Maricaulis maris MCS10: one gene and its partner. The protein of the gene in region 2 binds, or shares a complex with, the protein of the main gene of each other region. Links are inferred from orthologs where the notes say so. Each region holds a gene or a part of one and is shown on either strand. Other genes may lie near its edges.

Region 1 (8,464 bases), 120 kb from region 2 along the record:
CGGGCGCAGATCCGGGGCCGACGGGACGAGCAGCAAAACTCTCCCATTGCGATAAATCACGCATTAAGCAATTATAGATTGCATGACGATGCTCGCGCCGGAAGCCGTCTATCTCTTGTTCAGCCGCCCGCACGGCGCGCTCTATGTCGGCCGCACGAAGGACCTGATCTGGCGAACCTGGCAGCATCGTACCGGCGCAATTCCCGGTCACACCAAGCGCCATGGCATCAAGCAACTCGGCTGGTACGAATGGCATGACGGCTTCGAATCCGCCGCCCACCGCGAATACCTGATCAAGCGCTGGCGACGCGCCTGGAAGATCGCCCTGATCGAAGCGATGAACCCCGGCTGGAAAGACCTCTGGTTCGACATCCGCGGTGATTTCGACGAACAGGTGCCGATTGTGACCCGCCTCGAAGATTGAGCGTTTTCTGAGTCGATGAGCTCAACGTCGGTCCCGGATCGCGCTTCGCGCGTCCGGGAAAAATGTGTGTACAAAACTTCCAACATCCCAGCTCATTTCCCCCGGACGAAGCCCGGCGAAAGCCGGGCGCAGATCCGGGGCCGACGGGATGTGCAGCAGTCGCTCCGACCCAAGGCGGTCGACGGCACCTCCGCCAGGTGAGCCTTCAATTCGACAACCGGGGTAAATTCGACGAGCAGGTGCCAATCATCTCACCCATCGAGCACTGAGACTCGTCTGCAATGATGAGCTAAACGTCGGTCCCGGATCGCGCTGCGCGCGTCCGGGAAAAATTTGTGTGTGACGCGTCTATCAACCCAGCTCATTTCCCCCGGACGAAGCCCGGCAAAAGCCGGGCGCAGTTCCGGGGCCGACGGGATGTGCAGCAGCCAATTCAACGCCATAAACTTGGCAGTCACCCGGTGCGTGTCTTCAAGACGCCCATCTAGCCGGAACGGCCCCGGTGCGAGCACATTCCTGCTCAAGTCCACAACGACTGTATGTTTCCAATCTAAGATGCACCTGCAGGGCACCATCTGCGGCTCTCGGCAAATCGGACAACTGAACAGTCTGCACAAAGTAGCACGGCTCCTTTTGACCGAGCAGGATGCCAATTTCACTTTGCCCTGCCATCACGATCCAAATTCCATAAATCGGTCGTTCAAACGCTTGTCCCAACCCCACAAGCAGCTCTTCGGTCGAATTCACAGTCCCGAGCGACAACCGCTCCGCATGGGGAAGCCCAGCCTCCTCCGCGGCACAAATACTGTCTCGGGTGAGACTAACTTTTGTTCCCGAGTTCATGCGAAAGTCCCCCTGGCGAAAGCTGCCCGCTAATCGTTCGAGTACCGGGATTGCCAATCATTGTGCCGACCGTTGGTCCCGGATCGCGCTGCGCGCGTCCGGGAAAAATATGTGTGTGACGCGTCTAACAACCCGGCTCTTTTCCCCCGGACGAAGCCCGGCAAAAGCCGGGCGCAGATCCGGGGCCGACGAGCGGGTCAACCACTCGCCTGTTCAACACCCACCCCACGCGAACAAAAACCGAACAATCACACATCCCTCCCTTGGGATCGGGCGCCAATCGGTCCAGTATGTCGCATTGAATCGGTTCGACAAAAAGGGGCGGCGGCCCTATCCGTCACAGATTGCGGATGCACCTGCGTCCGCCAGTCTTGATGCCAGGCGGGCCAGGGCCTCCTCCCAGCCTGACGGGCTGGCGAGAAAGACAGTGCCGAGCGGTCGGCCAATCAGATCGCCCTGCCCGGCACCATGACCGCAACGCCCCGGTGTTCGCGTCGCCCCATCGATCGAAGCGCCATCGCGCCAATGCCAGCAGGTTTCCTCGCCCGAGGCATCTCGCCCCCAGACGCTGGTAACTCCACCTTCTTGTACAAGACCGACCCGGCTCTCTACCCCGAGCACTGTGAAGCCGGTCGCAGACAGGATTGTCCGCCACCGGCCATCCTCACTCTGACTGAGCAGCCAGTGCTCGGCCCCATGCCAGCGGAGATTGGCTATCACCAACTCGTCCTGCCCGTCGGCATTGAAATCCCGGACCCCCAGGCGGAGCAAACCGCCCATCGTCTCATAGGTCGTAGCCACAGACCCGTTCCAGACCGGCTCCAGTCGGACCTCACCATCGCGCCTTGCATACAGCAGCACACGCACATCGCCAGCGACACGCTGGGCACTGACGATCAATTCCGTCTCATCATCCAGCTGAAAGGAGCGCGGCCCGACAAGGCAGTGAAACGGGTTCAGGGCGGCACCAGAACCCGCCGGCACCGTGAGTATCTCAATAGTCGGCGCATCCTGAGCGCCGACCTGCCCTGCCACTGAGGCCAGCATCACCCATGCGAACAAAAAACGAACAATCACACATCCCTCCCTTGGGATCGGGCGCCAATCAGGTCAGTATGACGGATTGAATCGGTTCGACAAACAGGGGTTGCCCCCGCCGTCCAAGCAGCAGGGAATTGCATGTCCGGTCTTTCCATCTCCGACATGGCGCGGCCCGCGCCGCCGACGCCCTATCTTGACGGGCTGAATGCCGAGCAGCGCGCGGCCGTGGAAGCCATGGATGGTCCGGTCCTGGTTCTGGCGGGCGCCGGCACCGGCAAGACCCGCGTTTTGACCACACGACTTGCCCATATCCTTGCCACCGGTCGCGCCCGGCCGTGGGAGATCCTTGCTGTCACCTTCACCAACAAGGCGGCGCGGGAGATGAAGGAGCGGGTCGGCAAGATCATTGGCGAGGCGGTCGAGGGCGTGCCCTGGTTGGGCACATTCCACTCGGTGTCGGCCCAGATCCTGCGCCGCCATGCCGAGCTGGTGGATCTGAAATCCTCCTTCACCATTCTCGACACTGACGACCAGCTGCGCCTGATGAAGCAAATCATCCAGGCCGAAAATATCGACGAGAAACGCTGGACGCCGCGCCATCTCGCCAGCCTGATTGATGGCTGGAAGAATCGCGGGCTGATGCCGGACCAGCTGGGCGAGGACGACAAATGGGCCTTCGCCGAGGGGCGCGGGCAGGACCTCTACCGCATCTACCAGTCGCGCCTGAAGACACTGAACGCCTGTGATTTCGGCGATCTCTTGCTGCACACGCTGCACATTTTCAAGGACAATCCCGACGTCCTGAAATTCTATCACGACAAGTTCCGCTATCTCCTCGTCGACGAGTATCAGGACACCAATATCGCCCAGTATCTCTGGCTGCGGCTTTTGGCCCAGGGGACGGGAAACATCTGCTGTGTGGGTGATGACGACCAGTCGATCTATGGCTGGCGTGGCGCCGAGGTCGACAACATCCTCCGCTTTGAAAAGGACTTTTCCGGCGCCACCGTGATCCGGCTGGAACGCAATTACCGCTCGACCGCGCATATCCTGGGCGCCGCCTCGGGCCTGATCGCCGCCAACCGCTCCCGCCTGGGCAAGACGCTGTGGACCGATGATGCCGAGGGCGAGAAGGTCCAGGTGCGCGGCATCTGGGATGGCGAGGCCGAGGCCCGTTTTGTCGCCGAGGAGATCGAGAACTGGGTCTCCGGTCAGCGCGCCTATTCCGACAGCGCCGTGCTGGTCCGCGCCGCCTGGCAGATGCGCGCCTTTGAAGACCGCTTCATCATGCTGGGCCTGCCCTACAAGGTGATCGGCGGGCCGCGCTTTTTCGAGCGCGCCGAGGTCCGCGACGCCCACGCCTATCTGCGCCTGGTGCGCTCGCCGGAAGATGATCTCGCCTTCGAGCGCATCGTCAACACGCCCAAGCGCGGCATTGGCGACACCACCGTCCAGAAGATCGCCGTCACCGCCCGCGCCATGGGCGTGCCGATGACCGAGGCAACCCGGGTCATGCTGGGAACCGACGAGATCCGCGGCAAGGCCCGCACGGCGCTGGGCGTCTTCCTGCGCGATGTGGAACGCTGGCGCGAACAGTCCGAACAGAGCCGTCTGGACGAGCTGGCCGAGATCATTCTCGACGAGAGCGGCTATACCGCCATGTGGCGCGAGGACAAGACGCCCCAGGCCGCCGGCAAGCTGGAAAACCTCAAGGAGCTTGTCCGCTCCATGGGCGAGTACGACACGCTGGAAGCCTATCTCGAACACGTCGCCTTGTTGACCGATGCCGATCGCAAGCCGGACGAGGACGAGATCTCGCTGATGACGCTGCACGGCGCCAAGGGCCTGGAATTCCCGCTCGTCTTCCTGCCCGGTTGGGAAGAGACCGTCTTCCCCTCGCAGCGCTCGCTGGATGAGGGCGGCACGCGCTCGCTCGAGGAAGAACGCCGTCTCGCCTATGTCGGCATTACCCGCGCCCGCGAACGCGCCATCATCACCTTCACCGCCAACCGCATGATCTATGGCCGCTGGCAGACGGTCATCCCGTCGCGCTTCATCGATGAAATGCCCGTCGACCATGTCGAGGCGCGCTCGGAAACCGGCTATTATGACAGCGGTCCGGGCTTTGAAAGCGTCAGCCAGCAACCCGACGCCATGGCGTCCAGTTATTCCAGCCCGGGCTGGAAACGCTATCAGGCCAACCAGCAATCCGGCCGCCGCTCCGCCCCGCCCACCATCAATGCCAAGGCCACGCTCATTGAGAGCGGCGGGTCCGACACCCAAGGCACCTGGCGCGCCGGCGACCGCGTCTTCCACGACAAGTTCGGCTACGGCACGGTGAAAAAGGCCGATGGCTCGAAATACACCGTGAAATTCGACAAGGCCGGCGAGAAAAAGGTGGTGGAGAATTTCTTGCGGGAATTGCCATAGGGGGGAGGTCCTCGCCCTTGATGGGGAAAGGCCTGCCGGTATTTTCCTCCCCACGCGTGGGGAGGTGGATCGCCCGCAGGGCGAGACGGAGGGGTGACGCCGCAGGCGGCATGGGCCGCTCCTCGCTGCGCTCGCCCCCTTCGACCCGGCGCGACGCGCCGGCCCACTTCCCCCGCGAGCGGGGGCAGAAAGCGGAACAGGGTCCCGCGCCCCACACCCCTCCCCGCTTGATTTCCCGTCCGTCAGCGTCCACACCCGCCGCCTGATCCGGAGACCTTGCCCATGACCACGCTTTGGCGCCTGACGGCCCTGTCCGATTTTGCCACCCTTGCCGATGTTGTCGAACGGCTCGACGAGGCCCATCCGGCCGTCGCGCTCAGCTGGGCGATCTTCGAGGAGAGCGATGGGGCGCGGCTGGACGTGCTGTTTCAGTCCATGCCGGACGAAGCGGCCTTCCGCCGCGCCTCGGGCCTCGCCGAGGATATCCTGGTCGAGTTCGGGCCACTGCCGGAAGAGGATTGGGTTCGCCTGTCACTGCAAGGCCTCAAGCCGGTCGAAGGCGGGCGTTTCACCCTGTTCGGTGCCCATGACCGCGACGCCGTTGCCGCCGGCCAGATCGGCATCGAGATCGAAGCCGGACCGGCTTTCGGGACCGGCCATCACGGCACCACACGTGGCTGCCTGATCGCCTTTTCAGAAATGCTGGACGCCGGCGCCGATCCGAAGACGGTGTTCGATCTGGGCTGCGGCACCGCTGTCCTGGCCATCGCCGCCGCCAAGGCGCTGCCGGCCGCCGAAGTGCTGGCATCGGACATCGACCCTGAAGCCGTCGATGAAAGCACCGAGAACTGCACGAAGAACGCAACGCCCGGCATTGACTGTTTCGTCGCCGAAGGGCTCGACCATGCCAAGCTGGCCGGGCGTCAGTTCGAGCTGGTCTTCGCCAACATCCTCGCCGGCCCGCTGGTCGAACTGGCGCCCGGCGTCGCAGACATCCTGGCACCCGGTGGCAAGGTCATCCTGTCCGGCCTGCTGACCGAACAGGAAGCCATGGTCCGGACCGCCTATGAGGCCGCCGGACTCACCGTCCACCGCCAGCCGCCGCTGGAGGGTTGGGAAACCCTGGTCGCGACAAAGGGTTAGGCGCTACTCTTCGGCCTCTTGCAGACCGGCGAACAGGTCGGCCAGCTCGATCGACAGCGCCTGGAGGTTTTCGCTGTCGGCATTGCCGGCCAGCGCCACTGACACGCGTGGCTCGACATAGACGAGCAGGAAGGAGCGGCCGCCCGGCGAACCACCGGAATGCGCCGCATAACGCAGATCGATGTCGGACGCATAGCCGGCCCAGGGGCCCGGCAGATCGGTCCATCCTGCCAGCTCGATCATCTCACCCGCGGCCAGGGCCTGCCCCATCGCAGCCAGCTCACGTGAGCTGGCCAGCAGACCACCCGCACCGAATTTGCACTCGGCCGACAGGCCGTCGATGATTTGCGGGCCCTCCCCGAGATCGACCCAATTGCTGGCCTTGTCGGCACCTTCCAGATCACGCCTGGCCAGATAGGTGTCGCCGAGCGCCACCTGCATGGCGGCATCAAAACCCGTCGTCTCCGTCAGCTGCACCAGCAAATGACTCAGCAACACATAGCCATAGGTCGAGTAGGCCATTTCGCCGGTTGAAGACTGGGAAAGCGGTTCGTCGATGAAGTGACCCAGCGCGTCGGCCGGGGTTTCGCAGCGGCGATCCGAGAAGCTGATCCAGTCGGCCCGCGAAGTGTAGTGGCGAACGCCTGCCCGGTGCTCGAGCAGCGCGCGCAAGGTGACGGCGTCATAATGCGCCGGCAGGTCCGGGTCGATCTGCCGGACCGGTGTGTCGAGATCGAGGCCACCGGTCTGTTCAAGACGAACATAGGCCAGCGCTGTCAGCATCTTGGCCACCGAATAGACATTGTAGGGGCGGTCGACACCATCCGCATCATCGCGCTGCCAGCCGCCTTCGGCTTCCCAGACAATCCCGCCATCCACCATGACGGTGGCGTTGAGCGCAGGATAGGTTTGCGCCAGCGGGTCGAAGGCCGCCTGGGCCTGCTCGGCAAGCGAGGGCGCAGCAACCTGACCGGCCATACCCAGCCAGAGCGATGCGGCACTGGCGCTTGCGGTCAGAAAACTTCCAATCATGAACATCTGTGATCCTGTAGTTGACTTGCCCCCCGGCAAAGGGGGCACATGCGGTGAATTCCCGGGCTCGACCATCGCAAAAGGACGAATGGCTCACATGATGGCTGGATGGCTCAAAGCGATCGCAGACCGGCGACCCGGCCTGGAAAGTGTCAGCCTGATGCTGCTGGCGCTCGTCTTTCTGCTGACCGCGCCCCAGCCCCGGATCGAGGCCCGCACGCCGCAGTCCGTACGCTATGTCGATGCGGATGTCGGGTTGGCGGCCCTGCTCGCTGATCCTGCTGCGGGCGAACCGGTCGCCTATCGCGCAATCGGGCGTCCGGCAACTGCGGGCTGGCTGGTCTGGGATGATGTGCCGATCTCCCGTGACGGACCGCCACCGGCGATCAGCACGTCAGGCCCCTTCTCGGCCACCTTGTGGTTCAATGGCGAGAGGATCGGTGAAAAAGGCCGTCCCGGTGCGGACGCGGCCGAGGAGACAGCGGGGCCGATTGACAGCCTGTTTGCGGTGCCCGCCGACCTGATCAGGCCCGACAGCAACCAGCTCGTGATGCGCCTGTCCAGCCATCGGGCCGGCTATACGCCCTACAGCCTGGTCCAGTCCCTCTTCGTCCTGCCCTACAGTGCCGAAATCCGCCGACCGGTGCGCTATTATCTGCCGCTGGTCAGTCTCGGCGCCGGCCTGGTGGCGCTGGCGATCGCCTTTGCGCTCCGGGCCCGGCGAACTGGCGACGGAAGAGGCCTCTGGCTGACGCTGTCACTGGCAGGGCTGGCGCTGGCTGGCCTGGCCGAGATTTCCCGCGCGATGATCAATTATCCCTATGACTGGCATCAGCCCCGCCAGGCGCTCAGCCTGTTCGGCCTGACGGTCTTCGGGGCCGCCCTGCTGCGCTTTGCCCAAGTGCGCTGGCCCGCACCCGGCCAGGTCGCGCGGGCATGGATTGGTGTGACCGGCCTCGCCGCCCTGGCCAGCTTTGTCTTGATGACCGGCTATGACGCCCGGTCTGCGGCCGTGACCGCCTGCCTGACCGGTTCGACCGCCCTGTGGATGGCATGGCGGGGCGACGCACAGGCCCGGATGCTGGCCATCGGGATGGCAGCCATACCGGTCTATGCGCTCTTTCTGCCGGCAGACCTGATCGATCGGGGCGTCCATGCGCTTGTGCTGGGACTGTTGGCAATACCCGCCATTCGATGGCCCGACCTGCTTCAGCCAGAACCCGCGGCGGCGCCCGCCATCCTGGCATTGCAGTCCACCGGGCGCCTGACCCGGCTGAGCTGCGCCGAGATTGCCCATCTCACCGCGGCAGGCAATTACACCGAGGTCCGCACCCGGGACGGCGTAACGCATCTGGACAATCGCAATCTGAGTAGCCTGCTCGAGATCCTGCCGGGCGACTTCATCCGCATTCACCGCTCGCACGCGGTCAATCTCGATCATGTCGAGGCGCTGACCAGCGAAGTGGGCAGTCGCTACCATCTGGTTCTCACCACCGGCGCGCAGATACCCGTCAGCCGGCGGGAGGTCGCTGGCCTGCGCGAACGCCTCGC
Region 2 (8,427 bases):
GCTGGATCTCGCACGCACCGCCAATGCCCGGGCCAAGACCCTGGCCGACGGCTTTCGCTGCGTCGATGGTGCCGAAGTGCTGCATCCGGTCGATGGCAACGAGATCTTCGTCCGCCTCGACGAGGCCATTGCGGCGAAGATGCGGGACGCAGGCGCGCAATTCTACCAATGGCCGGACGGTTCGGCCCGCTTCGTGACGAGCTGGTGCACCACCAAAGCGGAAATCGTGGCGACACTGGCCGCCATCTGATGCCACTTGCAGGCGTGGAACAAAACAAGTACACTCTTTGCGTGTAGCAGGGAGATCCACATGTCGACCGAGTGGGGAGTATTGTTTCACCTCGATGCGGTCCGCTTTGACGCCTATGGCCGGGCGCTTGTCGCTGACAGGAAAGCCGCGCGGCGCATGCTGGGTTTGCTGGCCGAAGCCGATGCCATCGCCTGCCGCTCCGGTTGTGGCGCGCCGCTGAGCTGTGACACGGCCCTCATCCTGCGCGAGGAACTGACCAGCGTCGGGCCCGACCTGCTGGTCAACAATGCAGATTTCGCCACCATCATCCGCAAGCGCAAGGCTGTCGGGGCCGAGGAGGCCGTGATCGTGTTTTCGACCTATTGCCGGGTCGGGATCGAGCAGATCGCGGCAGAGCGAGCCTGACGGGCTGACAGCCCAACGCAAATGCGCCCCAATGCTCTGCCGCCCCAGCCCCCGCGCCAAATTGCAGGCCGTGCCGACTTGCAGGCCGAGTCGAATTGAAGGCCGAGTCGGTCGCTTCCGATTCAGACAATCTTAGCGCCAGGCGTGCCAGCGTTCGGGCGATCAACCGGAGAAAGCCACCCATGTTGTCGACGATCGTCTTTGCCGCCGCCCTGTCGTCCGCCTCGCCCGCCCCGGATGTCATGACGTCTGCAGTCGAGTCCGCGCCCAAACCCGTCCGGGGGAAAGTCCTGCTGGACGAGTTTGCCCGCAGCCTGACGATCGAGATCGAATCCGCCTCGGCGAACCCGGTGGAGCTGGGCTATGCCGAACTGACCGGCGGTGTATGGGAACAAACCCCGATCCCGGGTTCAACCGTCGAGCCGGGCGATGTCGTGAGCTATCGAAATGGGGTCGATAATCAGTATGACGCGCTGGGAGGCATGATCAGGCTGTTACTGCCTTTCGGGGACTCCATCCTGATCGAATTCGAGTGGGGCTTTGGCAGCGACGCCAGCTGTACAGCCAATGGCACAAACCTTCAGGCGGTGACAGTGTCGTCAGAGCTGGAGTACACGATGAGCGCCAACCCGGTCTGCACGATCACCATCTTGAACGGCCCCGGGGGCGACTAGGCCCGCGCCGACCGGACCTTACATCAGCTAGGCCTTGTCCTCATCGCCCTCGCGGCGCCACGGCCCGGCATAGCGCGGATCCTGGCGACGACGGCGGTCGGGACCGAAATAGGTCGGTGCCTTGATGAAGCGGCGCGGCCGCTCGATCAGGGCAGAAATCCGATGGAAGAGGTCGACCGGACGCACCGGCTTGGCGAGGTATTCGTTCACGCCGGCATTGATCGCCTCGATCACCTTGGAGCGGTCGGTATGACCGGTGACCATCACGATGGGCAGATACTTGTTGGCACTGTCCGAAGCCGTGCGCACCAGGCGGGTGAATTCCAGCCCGTTGAGATCGCCCAGCATGTAGTCGACAAGGGCAAAATCCGGATTGACATCGCGCATGGTTTCGAAGGCATCAGCCGCGTCGCGCACTTCCACGATCGTGCGCACGCCAAACCCCTGCAGGATGGTGCGCAGGATGGTCGACATGTGCGCATTGTCCTCAACGATGAGAACGCGGATGCGGTCGAAACTGCCGGACATGAATTCTCGCAATCGCGAAAGGGAATCAACGGTCAGCCCAATTGTGCACATGCGGCCTTAACCAAGTCTTGACCGTGCTGGGCAGGCATGGCGACAGACTGCCGCACGCGGGCGGCCGGGTCGACAGGTCACAAACCACCCGATCCGTGCTAGGCTCATTTCGTTGCGTTGCGTTCAATCTGGCAGCTTGAAGAGGGCATGGTCATGAACATCGCAGAGAAAATGGTGCGCTCCCTGATTGATCGGGCCCGCGCCTATGACAGCAAGGAACAGATCGACGATTTCGAGCGCGACGCTGATAGCGGCGAGACCGATGCTGTAGAGAGCCTGCTCACCGGCGACAGGGATCCGATCCGCACCGAAATCGAGGACTGGCTGGGTTCGCTCGACGAAGAAGCCCAGGCCGAACTGGTGGCGCTGTACTGGATCGGTCGCGGTGATTATGACGGGCCGGATTTCCGTCGCGCCGTCCGCGAGGCCCGCAGCCGCCGCAGCGGCCCCACCGAGGACTACCTGCTCGGCGCGCCCATGCTGGGTGATTATCTGGAGCTGGGTCTGGATTCGGTGATCGAGGCGGACGTGTTCGACGACGCCTGACCGGGCCACGCCTGCCGGCCCCTGCCAGGACACGTCTCCCTACCAGGACACTTCCGTTGCGCCGGGCGGCAGTCCGACAACTTCCTGGCGATGCTTGATCGCTTCGAGAATGCGCCTGCCCAGGCGGTCGGGCATGACCGGCTTGACCAGATAGGCGTCGATATCGGCCTTCCGCGCCGCCTCGACGATGCGGATTTCGTCATGGGCGGTCAGCAGGATGATCGGCACATCCTTGTTCAGCAAATCCTTGTCCGCCCGCACGCGCCAGGCGATCGAAATGCCGTCATCGCCCTGCAGCTCATAATCGAGCAGCATGGCGTCGATTTTCTGACGTTGCAGGTGTTGCCAGGCGGTTTCGCCGTCGGCCGATTCCAACACATCCTCGCAGCCCAGCCGTTCCAGCAGTTTCGCCACCAGGGTCCGGATGGACGCGACATCTTCGACGATCAGGATTCGCTGCCCGGCCAATGGTAAATTCGACATGCATCAACCCTCTCTGGTCGCAGAATCTAACATGGCGGTCGATTCCGGCAATAAGCCGGGTGCGGAAAATGACGCGGCGAGTCCGGCCAGCAGGGTGCGCGGATTGACCGGCTTTGGCAGGACAGCGGACACACCCGCCGCCCGGGCGCCACGCACGAGATGGGCAAACCCGTCCGCCGCCAGCAGAAACACCGGCAGGTCCGGCCGGGCGCATTGCAGCGGATCGCGCAGGCGGCGGGCAAGATCGAGACCGGTCGCCTGGCCGAGATCATAATCGACCAGGGCCAGATCCGGACGGCAGGTGCGGGCGAGGACAAGGGCCTCATCGCCATCAGCCGCCTCGAAAACACGGGCGAAACCAATGCCGTTGAGCAGGGTCCGGATGACACCTCGGACCGGGCGGCTGTCATCGACGAGCAGCACGGTGAGACGATCCGGTGATGGTATTGCCGGTGATGGTATTGCCGGTGATGGTATTGAATGAGCGGTCATCCTCATCTCCTCGTCCACCAGTGAACCACAAACCGCTGAACACCGGCCTAACGCCCGCTCATGCGCTATGCGGCCTCCTGACAGCATGCTGGCAAGGAGGTCGCAGTGCGGCACTGGCCCTCGCGCGCGCAGCGTCACATATTCCCCCCATGGCCAAGCTGACCCTCGACGACACCCTCACCGCCCCGGAAGACTTCGTGCTCGACACGCTGACCAGCGTGACGACCGCCGGCGAGTGGACGCCCCACCGCCCGGACCGGCCGGAAAAGTCCGAAGGCGGGCAGCGTTTCCAGTGCGTCTCGGAATACTCCCCCAAGGGCGACCAGCCGCAGGCGATCGAGGAACTGGTCGCCGGGCTCAAGGATGAGGAGCGCGACCAGGTCCTCCTGGGCGCCACCGGTACCGGCAAGACCTTCACCATGGCCAAGATCATCGAGGCGGTGCAGCGCCCGGCCCTGATCCTGGCGCCCAACAAGACCCTCGCCGCCCAGCTCTATGGCGAGTTCAAGAGCTTCTTCCCGAACAATGCGGTCGAGTATTTCGTCTCCTATTACGACTACTACATGCCCGAGGCCTATGTGCCGCGCACCGACACCTACATCGAGAAAGAATCGTCGATCAATGAGGCGATCGACCGGATGCGCCACGCCGCGACGCGCTCCATCCTCGAACGCGATGACGTGATCATCGTCGCCTCGGTCTCCTGCATTTACGGCATCGGCTCGGTCGAGACCTATACGGCGATGACTTTCGAGCTGAAGCCCGGCGACATCGTCGATCCGCGCGCCATCACGCGCCAGCTGGTCGACCTGCAATACACCCGCAATGACGCCGCCTTCATCCGCGGCACTTTCCGCATTCGCGGCGATAATCTGGAAGTCTTCCCGGCCCATTATGACGACCGCGCCTGGCGCATCGGCTTTTTCGGCGATGAGGTCGAGCAGATCACCGAGTTTGATCCGCTGACCGGCAAGACCATGACCGAGCTCAAATCGGTCAAGTTCTACGCCAATTCGCACTATGTGACGCCGCGCCCGACGCTCAACCAGGCCGTGGTCAAGATCAAGGCCGAGCTCAAGGAACGCCTCGCCTGGATGGAGGCCAATGGCCAGCTGCTGGAAGCCCAGCGCCTGCAGCAGCGCACCGAGTTCGACCTGGAAATGCTCGGCGCCACCGGTTCGTGCGCCGGCATCGAGAATTATTCCCGCTATCTGACCGGTCGCAAGCCGGGCGAGCCGCCGCCCACCCTGTTCGAATACATTCCGGAGGACGCCCTCGTCTTCGCCGATGAGAGCCATGTCTCGATCCCGCAGCTGGGCGCCATGTACAAGGGCGATTTCAGCCGCAAGAAGACGCTGACCGATCACGGTTTTCGCCTGCCAAGCTGTCTCGACAACCGCCCGCTCAAATTCGAGGAATGGGACGCCATGCGGCCGCAGACCATCTCGGTCTCGGCGACACCGGGCCAGTGGGAGCTGAACCAGACTGGCGGTGTGTTCACGGAGCAAGTCATCCGCCCCACCGGCCTGATCGACCCGCCGGTCGAGATCCGCCCGGTCTCCACAGATGGCGCCTCCCAGGTCGATGATGTCATCGACGAGGCCCGCGCCACCGCCGAAAAGGGTTTCCGCACCCTGGTCACCACGCTGACCAAGCGCATGGCCGAGGACCTGACCGAATACATGCATGAGCAGGGCCTGAAGGTCCGCTACATGCACTCCGACGTCGACACGGTCGAACGCATCGAACTGATCCGCGACCTGCGCCTCGGCGTCTATGACGTGCTGATCGGCATCAACCTCTTGCGCGAAGGCCTCGACATCCCCGAATGCGGCCTCGTCGCCATTCTCGACGCCGACAAGGAAGGCTTTCTCAGGTCAGAAACCAGCCTGGTCCAGACCATCGGCCGCGCCGCCCGCAACGCCGACTCGAAGGTCATCCTCTATGCCGACCGCATCACCGGCTCGATGCAACGCGCCATGGACGAAACCAACCGCCGCCGCACCAAACAGATCGCCCACAACGAAGAACACGGCATCACCCCGACGACGATCACAAGGGGCATCAGCGACATCCTGGAAGAAGTGATGGAGTCCCAAGCCAAGGGCCGCGGCGTGGCGGCCAAGGGCCGCAAGAAGGGCGATGGCAAGCCGAAAGGCCTGCGCGAGGCCGATCAGGCGGCGTTTGTGGCGGGGGATAATGTGGTCGCGGTGATTGCGGATCTTGAGAAGCGGATGCGCGAGGCGGCTGCGGATCTGGAGTTTGAGGAAGCGGCGAGGTTAAGGGATGAGGTTTTGAAGTTGCGGGGGGAGTAGACGGCTTCATCCGCCGCAGCGCCAGGGACAGCAGGTGGGAAAAAGTCTAAGGTCAGAGATGAAATCCGGAATTTGTGCGCGGGATCGTGTTCTCACATTCGGGGTCAACGTCCACAGAATTCGCTAACTAGCAACTCCGGGCACACTAGAATCGGCGAGCGGAGGGCGATAGTGAACGCGATACCGCGATCACCCCACATACAAATTGACGGCTCCAAGAGAAATTCCCATCATGCCGCAATCTAGGGGCGCATGAGGATTGGAATGAAAAAGCTAGGCAGCGCGAGCGCTAATCCAACTAGGGCGTTTTTTGTCAGAATGCTGACAAGAGACATTACGCTCACTGATTGCATATTGGATTTGATCGACAACTGTATCGATGGCGCTTGGGAAAGAGCCGGTGGAAACGCGTTCACGCTGAATAACAACGTTGAGCTCGATCAGTACAAAATTGACATCAGCCTATCTGAAGATGGATTCACAATAAGCGACAATTGCGGCGGAATATCCTTCGATGATGCCGTCGAATACGCATTCACTTTTGGGCGATCAGCCAACGCAGACGCAGAATCATATAGTATCGGCATCTACGGCATTGGAATGAAACGTGCCGTCTTCAAGATTGGGCGCAAAATTTTAGTTCGCAGCACTTCGGAAGCGAATGGCGAAATTGAAGCATTCCGAGTTCCCATCGACGTGGACAGATGGCTAGCGCACGGCGACAAAGAAGATTGGGATTTCGATATAGAAAGCGACAACCCTCTACCAGAGCCCGGCGTCCAGATCAGCGTAGATAATCTAACTGACAACACCAAAGCTGATTTTTCGAACCCGGATTTTGTGAAACAGCTAATACGGGTGATCTCGAGAGACTACAGTATACATCTTCATCGCGGGCTTCAGATATCCGTAAATGGCATGCCGGTCACGGGTTGGTTGATTGAACTGCGGGAGAGCGCGGAATTCACACCTATGCGCGACTCGTACGTCGACGAAGTGAACGGCGAGGAAGTCTTTGTTGAAATTCTTGCAGGAATGGGCGCCCCACCTCCTGATGACCTCGAACCAGGCGAACGAAGAAAAGACTTTGAGCAGCGATCAGGCTGGTATGTCATCTGCAATGGTAGAGTAGTAGTGGCCGCAGACAAATCTACCATTACTGGATGGGGCACGCCCAATTGGCCGAAATGGCACCCACAGTACAGTGGATTTCTCGGGATCGTTATATTCTCAGCTGAGAATGCAGAATCTCTTCCGTTGACCACAACCAAGCGAAGTGTGGATGCAACACAGCCGATGTTCCGCCGAGCGTTGGCTCAGATGAGGAAGCCGTCAACCTCCTGGATTGAATACACAAATGCGCGGAAGTCGCAGCGAGATGCCGCATATAAAAGCGAAAGTGCAACTAACAACATTTCGATATTCGAGATCGAACATTCTAAAACTGCAAAATTGCCAAGCTTTACAGCCAAAACCCGCGAGCCGGTCGCAAACATCGCTTATCAGATGCCGAAGAATAGGGTTCGAGAGCTCGCCGCGGCTATGGGCAATGTAGGACTGCCTTATCGTGATGTCGGAATAAATACCTTTGAACTAGCGTTCAATGAGCTCGTCGGCGAAGACTAATGGCCACGTTTGACACTGTGAATTATAGCCTGAGGCCCAACAAGGCCATCCAGCGTTCGATCGTATTCGAGATTGTCCGTTCGACAGTAGCCGCAATGGAGGTCTCTAATCCAGTTTACATTGGATTCGGGTCCGTCTGGTTCACCGATTTTCACATAGCCCATAAAGCATTGGAAATAGGCGACCTAGTCTCAATCGAAGCCGATGAAATCGGGTACAAGCGAGCAAAATTCAATAAACCCTTCAAGTGCATAGACGTAAGGCATGGGTGGAGTTGCGACGTAATCCCCGAGATCGGTGCAGACTCGAGATACGGTAACCGACCTTGGATTGTGTGGCTGGACTACGATGACCGTCTCTCTGAGGATTCACTTCAGGAAATATATGATTTAACAACGATTTTGCCGCATTCCAGCCAACTATTCGTAACTTTTAATGCGGTGCCGCACAAGTATGGCAAACCAAGGCAGATCGATGAGAATTTAAGAGCATTGTTCGGGGACGGGTACCCTGATGATGTCGACCGAGAGTTGCTTGGTGCAGATCGCCTACAACGATTTCTAGGACAACTAACACTGGACAGTCTCCAGTCAGCTGCAATCGCAAACGGTCGACCGGGAGGCTTTGTGCCAAGCTGTTTGCTCCCGTATCGTGATGGAGCACCGATGGTCACTGTAGGAGGTTGCTTTCCTGAACCTGCAGCGCGTGAAGCAGCGAAAGCTCATATGCACAATGATCGTCGAGGTTTCCCCGATCTCAAAATCGAGACCCCACCTCTGACCCTCAAAGAGAGTGCGGCTCTTCAAGCTTCACTGCCTCGCACACGCCCCATGACCAGAGGTAGCCTCAAACGAATTGGCTTCGATTTGAAAGAGGAGCAAATTCGATCTTTTCAGGAATTCTACCGTTACTATCCTCACTTCGCTCAGCTATCGAGCTAGAATGGCGCTTGGAATCAGGTGGACGCACTTTGAACATTGTTGATCTCTTTTGTGGCTGCGGTGGCCTCTCACTCGGTGCCCACTACGCCGGGTTCAACACCGCTTTGGCGGTCGAT

The links.
Region 1: the proteins of uvrB (region 2) and MMAR10_RS10680 are in contact, whole or in part, in a crystal structure (PDB 7EGT), measured with the Thermus thermophilus proteins. The link is inferred for Maricaulis maris MCS10 from one-to-one orthologs. Residues at the interface, in WP_096411307.1 of Thermus thermophilus: Glu23, Leu25, Arg26, Asp27, Gly28, Glu29, Arg30, Phe31, Arg55, Glu326, Asp327, Phe328, Glu379, Ser382, Gln383, His398, Gly400, Arg401; in WP_096412145.1 of Thermus thermophilus: His654, Arg656, Phe657, Gln666, Asp668, Glu669, Lys680, Arg681, Leu682, Ser683, Lys685, Tyr686, Ala687.

The regions. Positions count from the first base shown.
Region 1 is NC_008347.1:2,232,772-2,241,235, forward strand. Bases 2,119-5,092 are described here. They hold MMAR10_RS10680 (ATP-dependent helicase), read left to right. Parts: upstream 2,119-2,446; coding sequence 2,447-4,738; downstream 4,739-5,092. Other genes in these bases: MMAR10_RS10675 (hypothetical protein), read right to left, coding at 2,119-2,344; MMAR10_RS10685 (50S ribosomal protein L11 methyltransferase), read left to right, coding at 5,021-5,092. In the rest of the region: MMAR10_RS10670 (GIY-YIG nuclease family protein), read left to right, coding at 89-424; more of MMAR10_RS10675, read right to left, coding at 1,598-2,118; more of MMAR10_RS10685, read left to right, coding at 5,093-5,881; MMAR10_RS10690 (serine hydrolase domain-containing protein), read right to left, coding at 5,885-6,919; MMAR10_RS16295 (LytTR family DNA-binding domain-containing protein), read left to right, coding at 7,011-8,464. UniProt on the Escherichia coli protein: A helicase with DNA-dependent ATPase activity. Unwinds DNA duplexes with 3'-5' polarity. Translocates on single-stranded DNA with 3'-5' polarity. Initiates unwinding more efficiently from a nicked substrate than double-stranded DNA.
Region 2 is NC_008347.1:2,352,186-2,360,612, forward strand. Bases 3,225-6,161 are described here. They hold uvrB (excinuclease ABC subunit UvrB), read left to right. Parts: upstream 3,225-3,578; coding sequence 3,579-5,744; downstream 5,745-6,161. Other genes in these bases: MMAR10_RS11210 (response regulator), read right to left, coding at 3,225-3,429; MMAR10_RS11220 (ATP-binding protein), read left to right, coding at 6,009-6,161. Also shown: MMAR10_RS11180 (threonine aldolase family protein), read left to right, coding at 1-250; MMAR10_RS11185 (hypothetical protein), read left to right, coding at 311-655; MMAR10_RS16355 (hypothetical protein), read left to right, coding at 838-1,329; MMAR10_RS11195 (response regulator), read right to left, coding at 1,357-1,857; MMAR10_RS11200 (DUF3775 domain-containing protein), read left to right, coding at 2,056-2,454; MMAR10_RS11205 (response regulator), read right to left, coding at 2,494-2,937; more of MMAR10_RS11210, read right to left, coding at 2,941-3,224; more of MMAR10_RS11220, read left to right, coding at 6,162-7,370; MMAR10_RS16920 (O-methyltransferase), read left to right, coding at 7,370-8,311; MMAR10_RS11225 (DNA cytosine methyltransferase), read left to right, coding at 8,341-8,427. UniProt on the Escherichia coli protein: The UvrABC repair system catalyzes the recognition and processing of DNA lesions. A damage recognition complex composed of 2 UvrA and 2 UvrB subunits scans DNA for abnormalities.